Regions from separate parts of the Halobacillus sp. Marseille-Q1614 genome, predicted to be linked through region 1. Evidence: riboswitches for the same ligand, from Rfam matches in the RefSeq annotation. Region 1 holds a riboswitch; each other region holds the start of a gene.
The links. Region 1 has a riboswitch for S-adenosylmethionine ahead of HUS26_RS02895 (methionine ABC transporter ATP-binding protein). Riboswitches for the same ligand answer to the same signal wherever they lie in the genome.
Positions count from the first base shown of each region.

Region 2: it holds a riboswitch for S-adenosylmethionine, as region 1 does, so the genes downstream of both, mmuM (homocysteine S-methyltransferase) here and HUS26_RS02895 (methionine ABC transporter ATP-binding protein) in region 1, are expected to answer to the same signal.
Region 3: it holds a riboswitch for S-adenosylmethionine, as region 1 does, so the genes downstream of both, HUS26_RS18150 (homoserine O-acetyltransferase) here and HUS26_RS02895 (methionine ABC transporter ATP-binding protein) in region 1, are expected to answer to the same signal.

Region 1 is NZ_CADDWH010000001.1:597,622-600,899, reverse strand. Features, by position in the region: gene HUS26_RS02905 (MetQ/NlpA family ABC transporter substrate-binding protein) at 1-337, opposite strand, end outside; gene HUS26_RS02900 (methionine ABC transporter permease) at 364-1,032, opposite strand; gene HUS26_RS02895 (methionine ABC transporter ATP-binding protein) at 1,025-2,050, opposite strand; SAM riboswitch class I at 2,123-2,241, opposite strand; gene HUS26_RS02890 (TlpA disulfide reductase family protein) at 2,439-2,855, shown strand; gene HUS26_RS02885 (hypothetical protein) at 2,848-3,165, opposite strand; gene HUS26_RS02880 (thioredoxin family protein) at 3,274-3,278, opposite strand, start outside.
Region 2 is NZ_CADDWH010000001.1:2,597,106-2,600,383, reverse strand. Features, by position in the region: gene HUS26_RS13020 (sensor histidine kinase) at 1-1,143, opposite strand, end outside; SAM riboswitch class I at 1,501-1,605, shown strand; gene mmuM (homocysteine S-methyltransferase) at 1,852-2,805, shown strand; gene HUS26_RS13010 (n-acetylglutamate synthase) at 2,831-3,169, shown strand; gene HUS26_RS13005 (DeoR/GlpR family DNA-binding transcription regulator) at 3,219-3,278, opposite strand, start outside.
Region 3 is NZ_CADDWH010000001.1:3,621,942-3,625,219, reverse strand. Features, by position in the region: gene HUS26_RS18160 (NAD(P)/FAD-dependent oxidoreductase) at 1-640, opposite strand, end outside; gene HUS26_RS18155 (DUF2188 domain-containing protein) at 885-1,082, opposite strand; SAM riboswitch class I at 1,240-1,351, shown strand; gene HUS26_RS18150 (homoserine O-acetyltransferase) at 1,441-2,496, shown strand; gene HUS26_RS18145 (homoserine dehydrogenase) at 2,504-3,278, shown strand, end outside.

The DNA of each region.
Region 1 (3,278 bases):
CTATATGAATACCGCCTAAATTAGCAAAATCAAAATCATTTTGAGCCATTTGGTCCTCTAAATAAGGAATATGCTGAAAGTAGTTAGCATCGATATTTCCTTCATGCAGGTCCTGGTTCGGCAGGATGTAGTCCTGATACTGCTCAATATTAAGGGTGATTCCTTCTTCTTCAAGAAGCGGCTTAGCCTCTTCTAAAATCTCCGCGTGAGGAGTACTGGAAGCTCCTACAGTAATTTCAGAGCCAGGTCCTTCCTCTGATGAATCATCTGATGAACCGCAAGCTGCAAGTACGAGCAGCAGCAGGGCAAAAATAGAACTTGTTAAAAACTTTCTCATCTTTGTTACCTCCTAAATATTTATGTTTATCTTTTATCCAGTTTTCTGGAGGAAATATCTCCAATGAACTGGAAGATGAATACAATGATCACAATTAAAATCGTACATACAGCAACGACATCGAACTCTCTGCGCTGGAAACCATAGAAGTAAGCAAAGTCCCCTAGACCGCCTGCACCAATAACACCAGCCACAGCTGTGTATCCTATTAAAGCAATGGCCGTTACCGTAATCCCTGAAATTAAGGCCGGCATAGACTCAGGAAGCAGGACTTTAAAAATGATTGTTCTGTATTTCGCTCCCATAGATTTAGCAGCTTCAATAACCCCTTTGTCCACCTCTTTTAAGGCAATTTCTACAAGACGGGCATAAAATGGGGCGCCTCCGACAATAAGAGCCGGCAAGGCTGCTTTAGGACCTCGAATCGTTCCCATAAGAAAATCTGTAAAAGGGAACAGCAGTAAAATCAATATGATAAAAGGAATAGCCCGGAAAACATTGACTAAAGCAGAGGTGATCCAATTCAATGCTTTATTTTGCCACATGCCGCCTGGACCTGATAAGTAAAGAAGCAGCCCAAGCAGAAGACCTATAATAAAAGTTCCAGCTACAGATATCACCGTCATGTACATGGTTTCATAGGTTGCCTCAACGATATCTTCGGCTTTTACATTGGGAAATAGCTGATTAAACATTAGGGCTGACCTCCACTTCAACAGATGTTTCTCGAATATACTCTATAGCACGGCTGATCTCTGCCTCAGCGCCTACGATTTGAACAAGCATAGTTCCGTAGGCTCCTTTTTGAGTCTGAGTAATTTTTCCATGCAGGATATTTACGTCGACAGGGAATTTTCTCGAGACATCACTTATTAACGCCTGGTTTGTATTCTCTCCAATAAAATGAAGCTGTACAATTTCACCGTTCTTGTACCTTTCCTGGATTAAGTTCAGGGAATCTTCCCGATCCGGGTCTCCCATCACCTGATCAACGAATCGCTTTGTTACTTTTTCTTTTGGATGAAGGAACACATCCAGAACGTCACCTGACTCGACTACCTTCCCGCTTTCCATAACAGCAACACGGTGACAGATTTTACGGATAACATGCATTTCGTGAGTAATTAAAATGATAGTAAGTCCAAGTTTTTCATTAATGTCTACTAATAAATCGAGAATAGAGTCCGTCGTTTCTGGATCAAGTGCGGAAGTGGCTTCATCACAAAGCAGTACCTCCGGGTTGTTAGCAAGAGCGCGGGCAATACCCACTCTCTGCTTTTGACCGCCGCTTAATTGAGAGGGATAAGACTGGCCTCTGCCGGTTAACCCAACTAAATCAATAAGCTCACTTACTCTATTGGCACGTTCTTCTTTAGGTACTCCTGCTATTTCTAATGGAAAAGAAATATTATCGAAAACTGTACGAGACCATAATAAGTTAAAATGTTGAAAGATCATCCCGATATTTTGGCGGGCTACCCGCAGTTCACTTTTACTCAGTTCAATAATATTTTGATCGTTTATATTAATTGCACCTTCGGATGGTTCTTCGAGGCGGTTAAGGAGCCGGATAAACGTACTCTTCCCGGCACCGCTGTACCCGATTACTCCAAAGATTTCTCCTTTATCGACCGTTAAATCCAGCTTATCGACTGCTTTAACGTCTCGATCTCTTGTCTTAAAAACCTTAGATAAACCTTCAATAGATATCATGATGTCACTCTCCCTTACTAAAAAACGCTTTTCTGCATAAGAACAGAAAAGCGTAGTCAGTTTCAATCTGTTCTCTCATCTGTCAAAGGTTTCACTTTGCAGGAATTGGCACCACTTCAGTTCTTTTTTAAAAAGATCCTGATGGTTGCCGGGCATCATCGGGCCAGTCCCTCCGCCTCTCTGGATAAGAGGATTCCTTTATTCAATTATCAATTTATCGAACTTAAGCACCAAGAAGGAGTTTAGCATTTAACTTAAGATGCTGTCAATAAAAAATCTTCTCAAAGAATGAGAAGAGAATTTAAAATATTCAATTCTTTAACGAAGTGCGATTTATGTTAGCATGGTAAGGAGAAATCGTCAATTCTTATGCAGAGGTGAACATACAATGAAACTTGCTCCTGATTTTACACTGCCTTATATAGATTCAGAAAACAACTTTACCCTTTCCCAACAACAAGGAAAAGTTGTAATCCTTACGTTTTGGGCTTCCTGGTGTACTGATTGCGGGATTGACATGCCTAAAAAAGAACAGCTGTTTCAAACGATGGATCACTCCAAAGTTTCTATGCTGACGATCAACGTTACAGGCAGAGAAAGAAGTATTCATGACGCCGAAGACTATTATGATAAATTTCTGACGCAGCCTACTTTAACAGATAGAGGTACAAAAATTTACAAATTATATAAAGCTAAAGGAGTTCCCACTACTGTGATCATAAATCAAGAAGGAGAACTGGCTTTTCAGTTTAACGATAAAGCTGACTTCCTGGATATTGTGAAAGCGATTGGGACCCTTATCTAGCCAGCAGCATTAAAGATTCAACATAAAGAATATCTCGCAGCTTGCCCTCGATTTTTCCTAGATCAGCAGGTAATTTTGAAAGCTGTACTTCTCCTTCCAGCATTTTTTCGATGATTTGCGAAGGAGCATGAACATGCACAGGACAATGAAATTCATAATCGTAATCAATTCTTACGTTCTGTGTGCTGATCGTTAAAGGAACCGTTTCCTGTTCACCATGAAAAAACAATACAATCGGCCGCTCTTTCCACTTTTTCAGCAGGTCAGATCGATCGTTCACTGATTCGATCCAAGATTGAATCGCATGCATAAAATCCCCCCTTAAATGCTGTATTTAATAATTCGGCATTTAAGAGGGCTGATCCTTGTTAATAAATGGAGAATCGCTCGTCATTTCCCGGGAAATCGCGATATTATATTACA
Region 2 (3,278 bases), 2.0 Mb from region 1:
CTTTAAGGCTCGGAATTGATTTTCCTTATTCTCGATTTCCAGCTTATATTCGCGGTCAATATGACGGTTGATGCGATCCATCATTTCCTTCATATGCTTTTCTAAATAACCGATTTCATCCGTTCGGCTGTCATCAAATGGAGCATGTGTATCTCCGCCTTCGATCGAACGAACTTTTTGGGTGAGCTGCTTGATTGGGTGAGTAATTTTGTAAGTAATCATACTAATCATCAGTACCCCTAACAGCCCGACTCCTATCCCCACCAAAATGCTTGTGTAGGCGGTTTTTCTGACCTCCTGGAATAAGACTTCACTTGGTGTGATTTTCACTAATTTCCAGTTTTGAAGCGGTCCTGTTAAGGTTTTGGATAGAATTATATCTTCACTTTTTCCTCCTGAGGTGTTCATCTTCTGTTTTATGTCAGATGTTACTGGCTTGCCGATAAGCTCTTGGTCGTTTGCGTAAATTACATTGGCATTTTCATTAACAAGCATCACGGTTTCTTCGTCTTCCTGCAGGAGGTTTTGGCATATTTGAGCATAGACATCTAAATCGATGTCTGTCGTAAGGATGCCGAGAAATTCATTAGACAGCACGTCTACTATTTTATGGTGAAAGGTCATCACCGTAGAGTTGTCCGATTGGGGGACAATCGCGGCCTCATTATAATTTTCAATCGGATGAGGCGGTTCCAGGGGGTATTTAACGTTTGTATCATAAAGTTCGTTTATCGTATTTTGCTCTAAAAAGTCAGGCTTTGATTTCCGTGCGCTGACCATTCCATTATAAACAGCTAACGATTCTTTACCCTTATCGAGATATAGCCGGACCTGCCGGATTTCTTTTCGCATGAGAAAGTAATTTTCTAAGCTTTTTTCTAAATAGGCTGAATCATCTATTTCGTTATTGAAGATCCGAAAAAGCTCGGGGTCGCGATACAGAATATAAGGAAGATCAATCATCTCATTGAAATATTGTTCGAGTTCTTCTGAGCTTTCCTGAATTTGTTCGCGGCTGTTCTCAAGTTCATGCTGCTCCACACTATTTTTCGTGTAGCTGTAGATTAAAAAAACAGATAAAAAATAGGGGAGAATGATGAACATTAGCAGCATGATTAATAAGCGGCTTTGAATGCTTTTCATTTTAAGGAGCCCCTTTCACGAGAGAGCCAATGGAAAAACAGCTGTTCGAAAAAGCTGATAGTTCCTTTTCTCAACATGTGGTCTGGTCAGTATTCCTGTATAATCTCCTAAACTATAACAAAAAGCCCGAAAGCGTCAATTCTGTCTCTATAGTATGAGAGAGCGTGAGAATCCCGGTGGCCTCAGCACTTCGCGAACGCTTCCACAAAATGTAACCGCTCTAGTGAAGCTGGAAAATGAAACAAATAGACTAGGAGGATGAATAGATTTCTGGGGTTCTCATATTGAAATGGTATACATTTTTACTATCTTGACTATTTTTAAATCAATTGGTAGAGTTGTGAAAAATGTAAATAATTCTTATCCAGAGAGGTGGAGGGACTGGCCCTTAGAAACCTCAGCAACAGGTCTATTTAAACACTGTGCTAATTCCAGCGGGTGATCTTACCTGATAGATAGGAGCTTCTTTTATTTGTCGGACACGCACTCGTTTGGAGTGCGTTTTTTAATGTATAGCAAGTGGATATATATGTTTAAAAGAGCGACATCCAGATCCAGCACCCAGACACTCGCGTCATAAGCAATCCGCCCTGCTAAAAGGGAAGGCCGCCTTCCTCCGGCCGTTTTGCTTATGCGTTTCGTGTCTACCATGGCGCTTTTAGCCTTTGTTCTGTATAGGAAAGCACGTAAAGAAAAGAGGAACCAGATATGTCGAACCAAACCAGTCAAAAGCACAATCCCATTGATTCAATTTTGCAAAAGTATTCCCTTGTCATTCTTGATGGGGCGTTAGCGACGGAATTAGAAAAGCACGGATGTGATTTGGATGATCCGCTTTGGTCAGCACGAGTCTTGCTGGAAAAGCCAGAAGCCATTGTCCAGGTACATGCGGATTATTTCCGCAAAGGAGCAGATGTAGCTATTACGTCAAGCTACCAGGCGACAATTGCTGGGTTTGCTAAGCGCGGTATTAAAAAAGAGGAAGCAATAGACTTAATTAAAAAGACGGTTCATCTAGCAAGACAGGCCAGAGATGAGGTTTGGAATGAGGAAGAAAAAACAGACCGTTCTAAACCTTTGGTTGCTGCCTCTGTAGGACCATATGGAGCCTATCTTGCAGATGGGTCTGAATACGCAGGGAACTACGGCGTGTCTGATAAATGTTTAGCAGATTTTCACCGTCCAAGTATGGAAGCCTTGATTGAAGCAGGGGCGGATCTTTTAGCTATAGAAACCATCCCGTCTTTTCAGGAAGCGCAAGTACTTGCTTCCTTACTGGAAGAATTTCCGGGTACATCTGCCTGGCTGTCTTTTTCCTTAAGAAATGGAGATGCCATAAGTGATGGTACGAATCTAAAGAGATGTGCAGAAACATTTAATGATCATAACCAGATCGTAGCCATTGGTGTAAATTGTGCCCCAGTCCCTTCTGCTATAGAAGCTGTGAAAGAACTGCGTAGAAACACAGTGAAGCCAATTATTGTTTATCCGAATTCAGGAGAAACTTATAATCCTGAAACGAAAACATGGCATGGGGAAGAAGCTTGTGACCCATTCGATATTCAGTCGGAAGCCTGGTATGAAACGGGCGCGCGCATCATTGGCGGGTGCTGCCGAACAACACCAGAGCATATTGAATCGCTAGCTAAGAAATGGAGATAACTTTGTGCCAGGAGGATGATTTAGGATGATTGATTATAATAATCGAACGTTCATTTCTGTGGAAAATACGGAGAATGGGGAAGTCTCTTCAAAAACTTATTTTCACTATTACCAGGAGGGGCGCATTCTTTACGCAGATTACGAGGGCGGAGACATCGTAAAAGGAAAGCTGGTTGGAATTGTGAATGCAGATGATACATTAGAGTTCCGATACAACCACATTAACATCTCCAATGAAATAAGAGGAGGGAAATGTAAGTCCACGCCGGTAATAACGAATGATGGGAAAATAGAGCTCCATGAAGAGTGGCAATGGATCGACCAGAAGCAAACCGAAGGCAGATCGGTTATCAGAGAGGTTTAATACATAAGAGGATCCTTTTTGGATCCTCTTTTTTGTGTTTAAAGCCGTTTTAAACTTTAACCATATGTACATTTACATCAAAACGCTTCATGTCCTCTTCAAAATCAGC
Region 3 (3,278 bases), 3.0 Mb from region 1:
TCCCTTGTTCCATCGGGAATAAAAATCCTATCCTCCCGTCGTTTAAAAATATTTCTGTAGTCGGTTCTAATAAGGGTGTAATGTTTTTATAATACCCGTAGAAAACAGGCCGAATCGGAGAATGGTCTCCATACTTCTTTGCTCCTGCCAAGTGGGCAATCTTTGAATTCTTCCCATCAGCTCCAACAACTAAGGGAGCCTTCAGGTACTGCTTATTCCCATGGCTGTCCACTATGACGATTCCATTTACCCGGCCATCTGACTTAAGTAAATGGACTGCCTGCGTTCCTTCTAACAGTTCCACACTAGGGAAAGACAGTGCTTTTTTTATTAATACTTGATCCAGATGAGCACGTTTTGGTATAAGCGTATAGGAAGAGCGAGGTCCTTCAATAAAGCTGTCCTTTATATATGTACGCATTCTGGTGATTTTACGAAGGCCCGTGGCTTCTACTTCTTTGAGAACTTCTAACTTTTTTAAATACTCTAAGTGAGAAAGGTGATGAGTAGATAATGTATCACTCGGAAAATGAGCTTTATCGACCAGCGTTACTTTCTTCCCCATCTTACCTAGTAAAATAGCCAGGCTGGCCCCGGCGACCCGGGCTCCTATAATTATGACATCTGCTTGTTGTTCCATCGCTTGCACACCTTTACTATTGATACGATCAGCTTAACGCTTTTCCCTCATTAAATCCATAATTTCAGCATACTCACGTTCCTTTTAGCTCAAGCCTCTGCGCTTGTCCTGCCCGATCGTTATTCCGCAGGAGTCTCTCAGATTTCCTTTTTTGATCTAACACTGCCTTTACTTTCAATAGAAATCTCGTATAAAAAAGCTGATCCATATTAAAAAGCTCCCAGGTCATGGGAGCTTGTGGTGATTAATATTTAATTTCATCTTCTACTTCATGGTTCTTATCTAAAATTAATACACGGCTCGGTTTGTTGTGTTCTGCCATTTCCTTTGCTTTGGCAATCGCTGTGTCACGCTCATCATACTCGTCCGTTGGGGCTACGTCTTCAATTTTGACAAACCAGCCTGTTACATCTTTATTAGGTGATACGCTGTATTCTTTCATTCTTTAATCTCTCCTTCATCCTAATTATCGTCTTAATTTGTATCTTCCCAGGCAGCTTCTGCTTCAAACGTACGAAAAAGCATAAAAATAGTTTGACAATAAATAATTCTCATTCTATAATTCGTAACATACCTTATATGGACGACTAATTTAATAACTCTTATCTAGAGTGGCAGAGGGACTAGGCCCTGTGACGCCCGGCAACCTTCAAGCAACGGCTTGAAAAGGTGCTAATTCCTACAGATCTAATCAGATCTGAAAGATAAGAGGAGGAAACCTAAACGATCACCCTCTTCTTATTCTTTTAGAAGAGGGTTTTTTATATGCAGTCAAAGCAATACGAGGAGGGAATCCTGCTGTGTCGATTAAAAATATCTCTAACCAGAAAACAAATACCGCCGTTACTCTTCATAACTTTACTTTTGAATCAGGACACACTTTTTCTAATGTTGAACTTGCTTATGAACGATCGGGCCCAAGTGACGCCCCTGTCATACTCATTTGCCATGCTTTGACCGGAAACCAGTACGCCGTCGGAACAGAGGAGAGCCCGGGCTGGTGGAAAGGCCTGGTGGGTAATGGATGCCCCATTGATACATCCAAATTTCAAATCATCACCTTTAATGTGCTTGGAGGATGTCATGGATCTACAGGCCCGGCAAGCATTGACCCGCAAACGAATGACTATTACCGGCAGAAGTTCCCTCCCGTTACAATTAGAGATATCGTCCACGCCCAGCATGCTGCTTTGTTAAAGCTTGGCATAAACAATGTTCATGCGGTCATCGGCGGATCGTTGGGCGGAATGCAGACGTTAGAATGGGGACTGTTGTACCCGGATTTTATGAAACAGCTCTTCTGTATGGCCGCAACCCCTTACTTAAGCGATTATGGCATTGCTTTTAACCATATTGGTGCACGCGCCATTCAGGACGATCCTTCTTTTAATGATGGCCATTATGAACAAACGGACAGACTGAACGGGTTTGAAATCGCCCGGATGGCTGGAATGGTTACTTACCGCAGTGGCACGCTTTTTCAAAAACGATTTGCAAGAAGCCAGACGGAATCACTTTATAATATTCAATCATACTTAGACTATCAAGGTGAAAAAATCAAACAGCGGTTTGATGCTAACAGTTACCTTTATTTACTTGAAGCGATGAACCATCATGATATCAGCCGCGGACGAGGAAGTTTAGAGGAAGTGTCACGGCAGTACAAAGCGAAGCTGTACACGATAAGCTTTGAACACGACCTTCTGTATCCAAAGGAGCTTATCGAAACCTTCAGCCGCTATGTGCCCAACAGTGAACACCATCATGTAAAAACAGACTATGGCCACGATGGATTCTTAGTAGAATTCGACGAATGGGGCTCATGGATCGAAGAAAAAATCAACAAGGAGCAGTGAATGCAGGATGACGATTAGAGCAGCGATCCTTGGTTTCGGTACAGTCGGCCAGGGAGTTCATGATATTTTATTTGAGAAGCAGCAAGAGTTAGCAAAATTAGCCGGGGATCAAATTGAGGTTTGCGGCGTACTCGTTCAAAATTTAGAAAAGCCGCGGCCGATTAAAGAACATCTATTTGTGACGGACCATTTTGAAGATATCCTGTCTCTTAAGCCAGACATTGTGTTCGAAGCTACGGTCGGAGAGGAGCCGAGCTTCACCTATCTGTCCCAGGCAATTGCCCGTGGAATTCATATCGTAACAGCTAATAAAGTGATGTTTGCGGCTTATGGCCCTTCTTTATTAGCACAGGCCAATTCTCATGTCGGTATCGGTTATGAAGCGACCACTGCTGCCGGCACACCGATCATTGGACTCATTTCTAAATTAATGCAGGTTAATCAAATTACGGGAGTAGAAGCAATTTTAAACGGAACGAGCAATTATATCCTGACGGCTATGCAGTCCGAAGGCAAGCCTTTTTCACGTGCCCTGCAGGAAGCCCAGGAAAGAGGCTATGCGGAAGCCGATCCTTCTAATGATATTGAAGGAGATGACGCTTTCTATAAGCTAATGATCTTAAGCCACCTTCTTTATAACAGACAGCCCGACTGGGAGACTGTCCCATGCGAGGGGATTTCCAGCCTTACTGCTAAGGAGATCGAGAAAGCAAAAAGGAATGGTGAAAAAATCCGTCACGTGGCGGCACTTTCATTTAATAATGGCAGCCTTACAGCAAGCG